2 regions of the Rhodoligotrophos appendicifer genome follow, and region 2 is predicted to be linked to the other one. Evidence: predicted binding sites of a transcription regulator. Region 2 holds the regulator's gene; the other holds the start of a gene.

Region 1 (7,278 bases), on a different contig from region 2:
CATAGCGTGCATTCCGACCAAGGCTCGGTTTAAACAGAATCATGCATCAGACCGTTCCCGCACTCCATAGAACTCTTCGATCTGCCAGCATCATTCTGTTGATGGGATTGGCACTTCTCATGGCCGCCGGCTCTCAGGCGAGCGCCCAAGACGCCTCCGACCGCAGACGGGTCGAGGCCGAGTTTCAACAGTGGCTACAGGCGAAGGTTTGGCCCGAGGCGAAAAAAGGGGGCATCTCAAGGGGAACCTTCGACGCGGCCTTTTCGGGAGTGTCCTTGGATTGGAGCCTTCCCGACCTCAATCCGCCAGGGGTGGCGCGTCCCAAGCCGGAACCGCAACGACAACCTGAATTCTCCAGCCCCGGGAAGTATTTTTCCGAAAAGCAGCTCGACGGCTTGGTACGAAACGGTCGTCCCTTGCTGAGGCAATGGTCCGGGACGCTCGACGCGATCGAACGGCGCTATGGAGTGCCTCGCGAGATCATCGTGGCTGTGTGGGGTCGGGAGTCCGCCTATGGCAAAGCGAAGATCCCCTATGAGGCGATCCGATCCCTCGCGACTGAAGCTTTCATGGGCCTGCGTAAGCAGGCGTTCCATTCCGAACTCATCGCTGCCCTGAGGATCCTCCAGGAGGATCATATCTCACGAGCGGAAATGAAGAGCTCCTGGGCCGGCGCTTTGGGCCAGCCCCAGTTTCAACCCTCCAAATTCTTGGGCTATGCAGTCGATTTCGACGGCGATGGACGCCGCAACATCTGGACTTCGGTTCCCGATACGCTGGCCTCAATAGCCAACTACCTGCGCAAGCATGGCTGGACACCAGGCAGAGGCTGGGGGGTCGAGATCCGGCTTCCCGGAGATGTCTCATGCACGCTGGAGGGGCCCGAACAGGGAAAACCGCTGCGGGAATGGACGGGCCTCGGCGTCCGCCAAGTCGATGGCCGCCCGCTGCGGGCGGGAGACCTCAAGGGCTATCTCCTGATGCCCGCTGGACGGTTCGGACCCGCCTTCATCGTCTCCGAGAACTTCTACGTTCTAAAGGAGTACAACGAATCAGACCTCTACGCCCTGTTCATAGGCCATCTCGCTGATCGCTTGGCGAATGACACTGCCATCGTTGAGCAATGGGGAAACATTTCCGGCTTCACCCGCAACGACGTGAAAAGGTTTCAGGAGCGTCTTGTCGCGGCCGGTTATGACGTCGGCGGCGTAGACGGACTCATCGGCTTCAAGAGCCGCATCGCAGTCGGAAAGTGGCAGGCACGGCAGGGAATGAAGGAAACCTGTTTTCCCGACCGTGCCACAGTTCTGAGATAAGGTCTCGAACCTTATTTTGCGGCCATCCGAACGCGGGTCCGGGTTTCGTTGATGACCTGGTCGTACTGCTTCATCTGAGCCGGGTTCAGAACCTTCGACATCGCCTGACGCTCCTGCCGCGCGATCTGCTGCAGGGGACCGGACGCCTTCATCAGCTTGTCGAAGACAGGCGCGGCGTTGGGATCGATGTTGTACTGCTTGAACACCGCCAACATCTGCGACTTGCTCTGCTGGATGATGGACGCCACCTGCGCCTTCTGCCCACTGTCCAGGTCGCTCAACTTAGAACCGACATTGGAATCATAGATCGTGTCCGCGGCGGCAGGACCGATGCTCAGCACCCCCCCGACGCTGAGAGCTGCAAACACCATCAGTGCGCGAATGAACGAAAGCGACATGTTCTTTCCCCTACGAACTCTGCAGATACTGACAAGTCCCATTTTGCAACTTGTTCGAACCACACTGCACTATATACATTCTGATAGCTTGCCTAGCTGAAGCGCAACCCTCATGCAAATGAGGATTAACGGCAACTTAGTCTCATCCCGCTTTGCGCTTGGTCTGTTCACGAAGCGAAGGCACGAGTTCCGCCGCAAACTTTAGATCGGCGACAAAGCGATCATATTCCCTGGCTTTGCTTTCAGCATCTGGCAGCCGAAGCATGAAAGAGGGATGAACCGTGATCAAGCCATCCATTCCATGCTTTAGAGGGATCGCCCGCCCTCGCTCTTTCGATATGGTGAGAGAGCGACCCGTAACGGCGCGCGCAGCGCTTGCACCCATGGCGACCACGAGCTTAGGCTTGGTCAATCCGATTTCCTTGTCCAGCCACCAGCGACAGATATCGATTTCTCCGGTGGAAGGCGACTTGTGGATCCGGCGCTTCCCCCGGGGTTCGAACTTGAAGTGTTTGACCGCATTGGTCACATACACCTTCTCCCGATCGATTCCTGCATCTGCCAGAGCCCGGTCCAGGAGCTGCCCAGCAGGGCCGACGAACGGACGTCCGGCAAGGTCCTCCTGATCACCAGGTTGTTCGCCGACCAGAACGACCTCTGCATGGCCGGGGCCCTCGCCGAAGACCGCCTGCGTCGCGTCCTTGTACAAGGGACAGCGTGTGCAGGCTTGTACGTCAGCCGATAATTTCGCGAGGTCGCCCGCCTCTTCCGTCCGGCGTTCGGGCGCTTTGCTGGGAGCCCAATGCTTGACCCGCTGGTGGGGGGTGGAGGGTCCTTCTGTGATCATCGTCTGCATCCGGGTGCTCGCGGCCGCTATCATCTCTGGAATGGCTTTGGCTTCCGGAAGGTTCCCCCAAAGCTTTTTCGGCATTTGTGCGAGCATGGCATCGATCTTCAGACGGGCCGGATTGAATGTTGTCCTGTAATAAAGTGTCCACCATTCTTCCAACTCATCTTCTGAGGGCGCATCCTTGCGCTCCGCACCGGGCCCGAAGGTCAGGATGGTACGATCCCAGTGCATCGACTCCCTCGGCGTGAGGATGGCCCAGTCCATGCCGGCAAACCGGTCGATGAAGAAATCTGCCACCCGCCGCAGCACACGATGCTCCGGCATGTGCCAGGCGACGAAGCGCTCTTCGCCCTCCACCAGAATCATTCGAAATCGAACATGGGCCTTCATCCTGTAGGCATCGAGCTTGACGGCCTTGGCCATCCGGACGAGCCGATGGACCAGCGGATCCGCAGCGATCTCCAGCAGGTGCCGCTCCCCATGTGAAAGACGCCAGAGACACTCGTAGAGAGAGGCGAAACACCGATCATCCGAATGGCAAACAGCCTCTTCCGCCAGAGCCACGAAGGCCTTCGGGACGAGGACCTGCCGGCCGGACGCCGGGAGCGGCTGTTCATGGAAAAGCGACTGGCTGCCGCCTCGGCGCCAATCGATTTGAGACGGCTCGATCCCTGCCGCCAAGTGCGTTCGAGCCTCCGATCTGAAGGTTTCCCAAACATTCTCGGTATCGATCGCAACGCTGCGCACGGAAGCTCCTCAGAACAGGGAGAGCTGACGCGCCGGCACAAGGCGGGCCTTGAGATCATGACTGTCCAGGAGCGATCTCGGACGGTGATCGACGGTGCTGATGAAGGGAAGGACTTTTTTCACGGACACTCCAAGGCGCCTGAGATCGTCGAGCCGCGGGCTGCAATGCTTTCGCATGATCAACAGGCGGTCGACCGTCCGAGTTCCCAGTCCGGGCACCCGAAGCAGGGCATCTCGACTCCCACTGACGACATCGACGGGGAATGCAGCACGGTTTTTCAACGCCCACGCCAGTTTGGGATCCATGTCGAGATCCAGCATCTCGTCGCCGGCAATGATCTCACTTGTCTCAAACCCGTAAAACCGGGTCAGCCAATCCGCTTGATACAGACGATGCTCCCGCTGAAGCGGCGGCGGCGCGGATGGGAGGCTCTTGCTCGAGTCGGGGATTGGACTAAAGGCTGAGTAGAAGATGCGACTCAATCCATAACTGCTGTAAAGCGTCTCGCTAGCGCGCAAGATAGCTCCGTCGCTGGTCCCATCGGCCCCGACGATCATCTGGGTGCTTTGTCCAGAGGGAGAAAAGCGCGGCGCACGGCGCTCGGCCTTAGCCTCCTCGATGCGCACCCGCACTTGCGCCATCGCTTTTCGAATCGTCCCGACATTTTTCTCAGGCGCAAATTCGATCAGGCTCTTGTCCGAAGGCAACTCGATATTGATCGATAGCCGATCGGCAAAGAGCCCCGCCGTCGCGATGAGCTCAGGACTGGTTTCTGGAATGGTCTTCAGATGGATATACCCGCGGAACAGGTGCTCTTCCCGAAGCTTGCGGGCGACTTCGATCATCTGTTCCATCGTGTAATCCGCGGACTTGATGATGCCAGACGATAGGAACAGGCCCTCGATGTAGTTGCGCTTGTAGAAGTTGAGTGTCAGCTCGACGACTTCCTCGACGGAAAATCGCGCGCGCTCAACATTGCTGGAGCGCCGGTTGACGCAGTAGGCGCAGTCGAAAGTGCAAAAGTTTGTCAGCAGAATTTTGAGCAGAGACACGCACCGCCCGTCCGGCGTGAACGCGTGGCAAATTCCCATGCCGTTCGTCGAACCGATCCCGCCCGTCCCGCGAGAATTCCGCTTACCTGCACCCGAGGAAACGCATGATGCATCGTATTTTGCAGCGTCGGCGAGAATCTCGAGTTTTTCCAGAGTCGAAAGCGCCATAATGAGTTCCTGTTTTGTTCTAAGGTAGGGCTTCGATCTCTGCGCGACAAGTCAATCTTTACACTGAGGAGACGCTGAAATGACAGAAACCCCGCCGGGGAGGTGGCGGGGTTTCTGCGTGACCGGTCCGCGCCGGAGGCGCTCGACCTGCTGGGGCCACGACGGCTTCAGATCGGAGCGATTACGTGGAGGTTACGTAAGGGGGCCGCTCACGGTCTGCGCCGAGTGCACATGATGCGGTTGGGGAGCAGTCTTGTCCAACGATCAAGAAAGAACACGGCGCTGCAAATTTGAATTTATTCTCATCGGGGCCATCTCTGGCATTCGATTTGCAGCACACTGATTAATCTGAAGGGTTCAGCAAGCAACGTGCAATACCGCCCCCGGTCGCGCGTTGTTTTGCTGGGCGGGGAGCCTTGCCGTCTCTGATGGCAAGGCTCCTTGTAATATCTATGTGCCACTTTGGGACGGCAGCCGTGCTGCTGGTCAGTACCCTTGTGCCAAATCGATACGGGCTTCAATCTCCTTTTTGGCCTCGATCCTCTTCATCTGCCGAAGAATGAATGTTGTAAGGGACTTCGGATCCGAGTCGCTTGCGATGTGGGGCGTGATGACGGCACGCGGATGAGACCAGAGGGGACTGCCGGGGTCGAGCGGCTCTTGTTCGAACACGTCAAGGCTCACCGCGTGCAAGTCGTCGCTTTCCAGGGCGTGAAGAATGTCAGTCTCGACGTGAACCTTTCCCCGGCCGGCATTGATCAGGACCGGGCCAGCCAGCGGACCGTCCTTAGCCAGCGCCTTGAACGCGTCCGCATTGAGCAATCCTTCCGTTTCCGGTGTGTGCGGAAGTAAGCAGACCACGATATCCGTTCTGTTCAAAAATGCCGTGAACTGTTCGGCGCCGCAGAAACACTCTATGCCCGCCAGCTGCTTCGCCGTGCGGCTCCACCCGGCAACCCTGAAGCCGAGCTGCCGCAGCTTTTCGGCGGCGTCACCACCGAGCACGCCAAGGCCCATGACGCCGACGCGCACATCGGCGGCGGCCGGTTGGTTTATCGAGGCCCATTTGCGACTGCGTTGTGCTTCGCTGAGCAGGAGCTGTTGACGGTGATGGAGCAGGACTTGGAGGACGACATACTCCGTCATCCGCATCGTCATGTTCGGATCGATAATGCGACCGATGGGAATGTCCGGCAGCGTCCGGTCCGCCATCAGGTGATCCACACCCGCGCCGAGGTTGAAGATTCCCTTCAAATTCGGGAAGGTCTTGAACACTCCATGAGGTGGCTTCCAGACGAGGGCGTAGTCGATCTCGGTCGGATCGCCGTAATCCGGCCAGATGCGCGCCTCACGATCCGGCGCTTGCTGCTCGATCGCCTCTTGCCAGGGGGCAAGGTCCCAGCCCTGCGCAATGTAGAGAACTGCCATGTTTTCCGCCCGCCATGTGGCCCATCTCAACTCGCGACCGGCCTCGCATGGCGATCGCTGGCGGTCAATGAAAATGCGGCCTTCAACAACGCCTTTGTGTAGTCCGTTTTCGGATTGTCGAAGATGTCTGCGGCCGGTCCGGCTTCCACGACCCGCCCGTCTTTCATGACCAGAACTTCGTTTGCGAGCGCGCGCACCACCTTGAGGTCATGACTGATGAACATGTAGGCGAGGCCGTGCCGCTCCTGAAGCTCACGCAGTAGGTCCACGATCTGGGCCTGAACCGACATGTCCAGAGCACTCGTAGGCTCGTCGAGCATCACAAAGCGCGGCTGCAGAACCATGGCCCGCGCAATCGCGATCCTCTGCCGCTGCCCACCGGAAAACTCGTGGGGATAGCGGTCCATGGCGCCGGGATCGAGCCCGACTTCCTCAAGGGCAGCCGCGACCCTTTCCCGCCGTTCGGTGCGGCTGAGGTCCCGGTTCTGCACGAGGAGGCCCTCCGCGACGATGTCGACGATCGGCATGCGCGGGCTGAGCGAACCATAGGGGTCCTGGAAGACGACCTGCATATCCTTTCGCGCCGACCTGAGCTCCGATGGCGAAATGGAATCGATCGGCTTCCCGAGAAAGGCGATGCGCCCTTCCGACGAGATGAGGCGCAACAACGCCAGTCCCAGCGTGGTTTTGCCCGAGCCGGATTCCCCCACGACGCCAAGGGTCTGCCCCTCCCTCACGACCGCCGAGACGCCGTCGACCGCCTTGATGTGACCGACCACCCGCTTGAAGAAGCCGCGCTTGATCGGAAACCAGATCTTGAGGTCCGTCGTCTCCATCACGACCGGCGCCGAAAGATTAGCGGCCGGCGGATCGCCCTTGGGCTCCGCTTCCAGTAGGCGCTTCGTGTAAGGATGCTGAGGATTGTCGAAGATGGACTGAACGTCTCCCTGCTCGACGACTTTTCCCTTCGTCATCACGAAGACGCGCTGCGCCATCCGCCGCACGATGCCGAGATCATGGGTGATCAGCAGCATCGCCATTCCGAGTTCTCGCTGCAATTCCTGCATGAGGTCCAGGATCTGCGCTTGGATCGTCACGTCCAGCGCCGTGGTCGGCTCGTCCGCGATGAGCAGATGCGGATCATTCGCCAACGCCATGGCGATCATCACCCGTTGTCTCTGCCCGCCTGACAACTGATGGGGAAAGCTGGCCAGCCGGGTCTCCGGCTCTGGAATGCCCACGCGATTGAGCAGCTCGAGAACACGCTTGCGCGCCTGGACGTCGCTCATCCCCTGATGCAGTTTGAGGACTTCGCCGA
Region 2 (7,278 bases):
CGCCGCCGTCCATGCCCGAGGTGCATCCAGATCCTGTACGCTCTCGCTGTTGTCGGCGAGCCCTGACCGGTAGCAGGCACGGGCCATCGGATCGCGGGCCGGCGCCTCGCTCCGCGAGGGCGCCACATGGGCCACCGCATGGATGGTCAGGTCGGACAAGGACGCCGCGAAGATGTTCATGTTGGCGATCCGGATGGAGACGCTGAAGACCTCGTCTTCGAACATCTTCGGATAGCCCATCCCCATGCGCTCCTTCAGATAGCCATAGAGCTTCTTCTGGGTGACCAGAGCCGAGCGGGTGCTGGCGAAGTGAAAGAGGCGCTGAACCGTGTCGATGGGTGCCGTGTCGTGGCGCGACGAGAATCCGGCTGCGAGATCTATCACCCACCTGGCAGCGTCGATCAATTGGGCCGGGATTTGCTTCATGGCTCCAGATGAAACATCGAAAACAACAATGGAATGCTACGATAGGCTTATTTGCGCAATTGAAATCCGCTTGTAATCATTGTGCAGGTACCGATTCCACTTAGGAAGCGGGCCTCGAAATGCAGGGAACACATTTGCATTTGAGAGAGGGGAGGAACATTACATGTCCAGTACAGACACTGGTGCCATGGATCGCCACTGGATCAAGACCAGAAACTTGACCTATGTCGTCCTCGCGCTGTGGGCGCTTTTCGGAATCATCATTCCCTGGAACGCTGCGTCCCTAAATTCCTTTAGTTTTCTCGGATTTCCTCTGGGTTACTACATGAGCGTACAGGGATCGCTCATCGCCTTCGTCGCACTGATCTGGATCCAGAACTGGATGCAGGATCGCATCGATGACGAATTCGGAATCGAATAGGGGGGCGGACCAATGGCTAACAACAATGAGGAAGCAGTCCGCGACAAGCGGTTCATAGACAACCTTGGGTTGGTCTATACTCTTTATACAGTCGGGTTTCTGATTTTCTTCGCCTTCATGGCGGTCCTGGAAAGTCTCGGCGTCGGCGCCGAAGTCATCGGCGTCGGCTTCCTGCTGTTCACCATCGCCATCTATGCCATCATCGGCTGGCTGTCGCGCACTGCGGAAGTGGATGCCTATTACGTGGCCGGCCGGGAAGTCCCCGCACTCTATAACGGCATGGCCACAGCGGCGGACTGGATGTCCGGCGCCTCCTTCGTGGCCCTCGCGGGCGGGGTCTATTTCGGCGGCTATCCCTATCTTGGATATATCGTCGGATGGACGGGCGGCTATGTGCTCGTCAACTCCCTCATGGCACCCTATCTGCGCAAGTTCGGCTGCTACACCGTGCCGGACTTCGTCGGGACCCGCTATGGCGGCAATACCGCGCGCCTCTGCGCAGTAATCATCCTCGTGGTCGCGTCCTTCACCTATGTGACGGCACAGATCAACGCCACCGGGACGATCGCCGCACAGACGCTCGGCATCCCCTTCGAACTCGGCGTCTGGCTGGGCCTGCTCGGCATCTTCATCTGCTCCATGCTGGGCGGGATGCGCGGCGTGACCTGGACCCAGGTTGCGCAGTATATCGTGCTGATCATCGCCTATCTGGTGCCCATCATCTGGATGTCGAACCGCCAGGATTTCGGCATCATCCCGCATTTCAACTATGGCGGTGCCCTCGCCCGGATCACCGAGCTGGAGGCCCAGTACGGCCTGGCACCGGCGGCGCAACCCATCCCCGGCCTGTCGGTCCTGGTGAACCCGCAGAACAACCCAGCGGGCAATGGCTGGGCCATGGTCTCACTGGCGATCTGCATGATGGCGGGCACCGCTTCGCTGCCGCATATCCTCATGCGCTACTTCACAACGCCAACGGTCCGCTCAGCCCGCCGCTCGGTCGGCTGGTCGCTCCTGTTCATCTTCCTGCTCTATTTCTCGGCGCCGGCCCTGGCCACGCTGACGAAGCTGCAGCTTCTGGATCCCACCTTGGCAACCTCGGTCATCGGCAAAGCCTTCGCCGACGTCTCGAACCTCGAATGGGTGAAGCATTGGAGCTCCGTCGGCATGCTCGCGGTCGTCGACCAGAATGGCGACGGCATCGTGCAGCTGAACGAGTTCTTCATGCGGCCCGACATCGTCGTGCTCGCCACGCCTGAAATTGCCGGCCTTCCCTATGTGATCTCGGGCCTCGTGGCCGCGGGTGGCCTTGCGGCCGCCATGTCGACCGCGGACGGGCTGCTGCTCGCCATCGCCAACGCACTGTCGCATGATCTCTACTACAAGATCATCGATCCCAAGGCCGACACGCGCCGGCGCCTGATTGTTGCCCGCGTGCTGCTGCTCTTCATCGGAGCCGCGGCGGCGTTCATCGCTTCGCTCAAGCTCACCGGGATCCTGGGCGCCGTGGCCTGGGCCTTCGACTTCGCCTGCTCGGGACTGTTCTTCCCCCTTGTGCTCGGCATCTGGTGGAAGCGGGCGAATGCTCCAGGGGCGATCGCCGGCATGGTCGGCGGCTTCGTCGCCGGATCGCTCTATCTGTATCTGGTCTTCAACAAGATCATGACGCCCTGGCTCGGCATCGACGACGTCCGCTTCGGCATCGTCGGCATGGCCGTCAGCCTGGTCGCCATGGTCGCGGTCTCGCTGATGACGCGAGTGCCGTCCAAGGAGATCCAGGACATGGTCGACGAGGTCCGGATCCCCGGCGGCCGCACAATGCTTGCAGCCGGACACTAAACGGCTTTATGCAATGACATGGGGGGCGGGATCTGATCCCGCCCCCCGCTTGCATCTTGAGGCGGGGATCCTTGGAACACCTCATCACCATCCACCCGCTCTGGGTCATCGTGGTGGACTATGTCCTCGGTCTCGTCATGTGGACGCTGATCGGCCGGGCCGCCATGAACCTCTTCCTGCGGGAGGATTCCGAATTCTTCTTCATGCGGGTGTTCGTGCGGGCCACAAATCCCCTGCTGCGCGTCTTCCGCCCCATCACCCCCGCTTTCCTTGTGGACCCGCTGGTGCCGCTCTACGTGGCGTGGTTCTTCTTCATGATCCGCTTCTATCTGATGCCCTGGCTGCTGGGCTATTCGGTCATGGGCATGCTCTCCTTCCCGCTCGAGAGCGACATCGCCCAGTTCATCTACAAAGTCTTCAACTGAAGAGCCTCTGAGCCACGGCTGTGTTCCGCGGCGAAGCCGACCGAGCACTTGCCGTCCTGCGGGAGCTTGAGTGATCGGGCGTCCTTAATCCTGCTTTAACCTTGCTGAACATATATAGAACGCCTATAAAGGTTTCGTCTTTGTTCTCCCTTGAGTCGGGCCTCGAAAAGAGGCTTGCGGCTCCGGGCCAAAAGTAGGCCGATCCGATATGCTGACGCGCAAGCAACACGAGCTGCTGATGTTCATCCACGAGCGACTGAAGGAGGCCGGCGTGCCGCCATCGTTCGAGGAGATGAAAGAGGCGCTCGACCTGCGCTCCAAATCGGGCATTCACCGGCTGATCACCGCTCTCGAGGAGCGCGGATTCATTCGCAGACTGCCGCACCGGGCTCGGGCGCTCGAGGTCGTGCGCCTGCCCGAATCCTATAATGGCGGACTTGCGTCGGCGCCGCAGCGGCGATTCAATCCGAATATCATTGAAGGGTCCCTGGGCAAGATCCGCCCCATGGCCGCGGGCGACACTGGCAGGGCCGAGCCCGCGATCGTGCCGGTGATGGGACGCATCGCGGCCGGCGTGCCCATCGATGCCATCCAGGATCACACCCATAATATCAGCGTCCCGGCCGACATGCTCAGCCCCGGGGAGCATTTCGCCCTCGAGGTCAAAGGCGATTCCATGATCGAGGCCGGCATTCTCGATGGGGACACGGTGCTGATCCGACGCGCTGATCAGGCTAATAACGGTGAAATCGTCGTCGCGCTCGTCGACCGCGAGGAAGCCACCCTGAAGCGCCTCCGCCGTAAAGGCGATTCGATCGCGCTGGAAGCCGCCAACCCGGCCTATGAAACGCGCATCTTCGGTCCGGATCGCGTGAAGATCCAAGGCAAGCTCATCGGCCTCATCCGCCGGTATTGAGAAGCGGCTGGGGGGCTGAGAGGCGGCCAACGAAGCCTGCCGATGCTCCGCAACGCCTCTCCGCTGCGCTGCCGTTTTTTGGCGGCGGAGCCAACGGTGAATCGTCGACAGCGGCGCGTTCGCTGTGCCGGTGGTTCGTGATGCCGGGCCTTCGCGTGGCCGGTACGTTAGCGTGGCCGGTGCGCTGTGAAAGCCGGTGCGCTGTGAAAGCCGGTGCGCTGTCATTGCCGGTGCGCTGTCGTTCCCAGCGGTTCGCCTTGCCTGCGGTTGGCGTTTGCGTAGCCTTGCGGATTTGCGGATCGTCCGTCTTGAAGGACGCTTGACTGCGCCTCCAGCGTCCTGGCGGCCTCAGCGGCCTCAGCGCCCCGTCGTCACCACCGACCTGGTTCTCCAAGCCGGCGTCGATCATCCCTTCACGTCTCGGGCGCGGGATGGCCGGGTCGGGTTTCAGACAACTTGCCAGCAGTTTCAAAACGCTGCTCCCATCGTTGACCGGTTCGGTTCCCCTGGCTAAGCGATGCTGGTCGCGGGGCCTGAGCTTCGCTCGCCGCGGTCTCAAGGGTGTGGGCATGGACTTTCACGGCACTGGTCCCACGGCTTGGCGCCCGTAGGCGGGACTATCGGCCGCGCTCAATATCGACCTTTGCCACGCGCGCCGTGGGCCTGAGCAGAACTCGCCGCGGGCCTCGGTTGCTGCGGGTACGCCGTAGACGGCTCGGTCCACGAGGATTGGCGGTGCCGGGTGGGTCTTCAGCTGCTCTCGCCGTGGGCCTTCCGCGCGCGCCCTGGGCCTGAGCAGCACCCGCCGCGGGCCTTGGTGGCGACGGGCGCTCCCTTGGCCGCACGGTCCACGGGGCTCGGCCGCGCTGGTTTGAATCTTGGAGGGCTCGCCCCAGGGCTTACCGGCGCTTGGCGCGGGCGTTACCGGCGCTTGGCGCGCTGGGCCTCGATCACCCAGGGACGGTTGCCGCTTTCGCTTCGTACCGTTTTCACCCGAAGCCGGCCGTCGCCGTCCAAATCAAGCTGATGGGCACCGCTGCGCATCAGGGCTCGACGGTCGATCACGATCTTCGGCGTCGCACAGGGCCGGTCGACGGGGAAGTCGGTAATGAGGATGGCAGCCCGCCGGCATTCCTCGTCCAGGGCCGCGCGAGACTTGACGACGGATACGGGCAGGACTTCCTCCAGGGTGCCGACGCAGGCCTGGGCATCGCAGGCAAATCCCGATCGACGTGCCGCTGCAGCGGGAGAGGCCGCGTCGCCGTCGCGCGCCAGCCATTGTCGGGCCGCGAACGTCGCCTTGCGGGCGTCGCTGAGCACAAGGAGGCCTTCGGAATTGCGAAGGGCGACCACTTTGCCCTCCCCGTCGATCACCATGGCCGGGTGGGAAGGAAAGGCTGCGACAGCAAAACCGGCCACGGCGATCCCGATGCCCGTATAACGCAGCCCCGTGCGGCACAGCAGGAGCACCAGGGCTCCAGCGCTGATCATCATGATGGCCGACAGAGGCATGGCGGGGACGATGCCTTCCGCTCCCGGCAGGGAGGAGACCCATCGGGCGATGCCGATGAGCAGGTCGATTCCGATCCCTGCCGACCATAAGGGCCAGTCATGGAGACCAAAGGGCATCAAGACCAGGCTCAGCAGCAGCATCGGCATGATGAGGATGCCGATCACGGGCGTCGCCAGAAGATTGGCGAGCAAAGAGTATGAGGCCAGGCGCTGGAAGTGATAGGCGGCCACCGGTGCCGTCGCCAGGCCGGCGGTCAAGGTCGTCATGACGGCCGCACCGGTCGCTCTTTGGGCAAACCGCACGGAGGCGCCGACCGGCGTTTTTGGGCCCGAGCCCGTCTCGTCGCTCGAGCGGTTTTCATACAAGGCTGCGAACATGGCCACCAGGGCCATGACCGCCAGAAAGGACAGCTGAAAGCTCACCGAGAGGACCGCCTCGGGGGCGAGGATCAAAACCAGGATGGCGGCCAGGGCCACATTGCGCATGGAGATCGCAGGACGATCCAGCAAGATGGCGAAGAACATGATGGCGATCATCACGAAGGAGCGCTGGGTGGCGACATCGAAGCCGGAGATCAGGAAATAGCCCGAGGCGGTGACCAGGGCCGCCGTCGCCGCGATCTTCTTGACGGGAAGGCGGATCGTCAGCGCGGGCCACAGGGACAGGAGGGCGCGGACGAGCCAGAAGGTGGTGCCTGCGATCAGGCTCATATGCAGGCCGGAAATGGAGATCACATGGGACAGGCCGGAGATGCGGAAGGCTGTGGTCACGTCCTTCGGGATGCCACTGCGATCGCCGATCACCAGGGCCACGGCCATGCCGCCGCTGGGGCCGGGAAGAACCGTCCGGATCGCTGCGGCGATGCTGCCGCGAAGAGTCTCGATGGCGATGCGGAGGCGTTGGCCGAATAATGGGTCGTGCGGAATGGTCTGGATCTCGCCATAACCTATTCCCGTCGCCCCGACGCCCTCGAACCAGAGGCTGCGACCGTAATCGTACCCCCCGGGCACGGTCGGCCGCGGCAAGGGAAAGAGCTTCGCGGACAGGCTCACGCGATCGCCGGGACGGAGGGCTGCGCCATTGCGGCCGACAGCGATCCGGATGCGCGCCGGTGCCGGATTGGCCCTCAATCCCTCGATCTGGACGATGTCGAGAATGGCCATCCGCCGACGACCGGGCTCGCCCTCCACGAGCTTCACGTCTCCCGTCACCTGAACGGTGGCGGTCGGCCACAGCAATAAGGGCGTGTCCAAGGCCGCGCTGCGCATGAAGGCCATGGCGAAGCCGATGCCGAGGCAGGCGAGGAGGAAGGCCGGGGTCGCCACCCGATGCCAGATCAGGGAAACCGCGATGCAGCTCGCCGTGAGCAGGCCAGCGAGGCCTAAAACCAGAAGCCCGGGATCCTCATCCAGAGCGAAGAAGCCGGCAATGCCAAGGCCCAGAAAGACGGGGCACCAGAGAATTGTCCCGGCGCGCTCGCGGCGCAGCGCATCGGTCAGGATCCTCCCGTCCCAGGATGGCAAACGGCGGATGAATTCGGCGACGCGATCCCAGCGCCGCCCCTGCCGCCAGGGAGGCCAATGCCACCCGAAAGGACGGTGCCATCCTGAGGTCGATGAGGTCTCAGTCGACACGAAAGCCCCCGCGGCGTGCGATGAGTTGGCGCGCCCGTGCCGTGCCGCGTGAAATTTGGAAAGTCACCCGGCTCATGGTAAGGGCCCCTCCCAAACATGCTATT

What was found. The regulator LexA, encoded in region 2, represses DNA repair genes until DNA is damaged. The targets are predictions, from matches to a motif close to TGTTCNNNNTGTGTTCNG.
Region 1: a site for LexA is predicted at 4,537-4,554, ahead of FKM97_RS01285 (putative DNA modification/repair radical SAM protein). Genes of this name have one in related genera too.

The regions. Positions count from the first base shown of each region.
Region 1 covers NZ_VHKL01000001.1:274,250-281,527, forward strand. The annotation lists gene FKM97_RS01270 (lytic murein transglycosylase) at 120-1,316, shown strand; gene FKM97_RS01275 (hypothetical protein) at 1,328-1,714, opposite strand; gene FKM97_RS01280 (UdgX family uracil-DNA binding protein) at 1,857-3,311, opposite strand; gene FKM97_RS01285 (putative DNA modification/repair radical SAM protein) at 3,321-4,532, opposite strand; gene FKM97_RS01290 (2-hydroxyacid dehydrogenase) at 5,019-5,960, opposite strand; gene FKM97_RS01295 (ABC transporter ATP-binding protein) at 5,987-7,278, opposite strand, start outside.
Region 2 covers NZ_VHKL01000005.1:407,582-414,859, reverse strand. The annotation lists gene FKM97_RS13800 (hypothetical protein) at 1-426, opposite strand, end outside; gene FKM97_RS13795 (DUF4212 domain-containing protein) at 590-847, shown strand; gene FKM97_RS13790 (sodium:solute symporter family protein) at 860-2,686, shown strand; gene FKM97_RS13785 (YggT family protein) at 2,758-3,111, shown strand; gene lexA (transcriptional repressor LexA) at 3,320-4,027, shown strand; gene FKM97_RS13775 (ComEC/Rec2 family competence protein) at 4,949-7,174, opposite strand.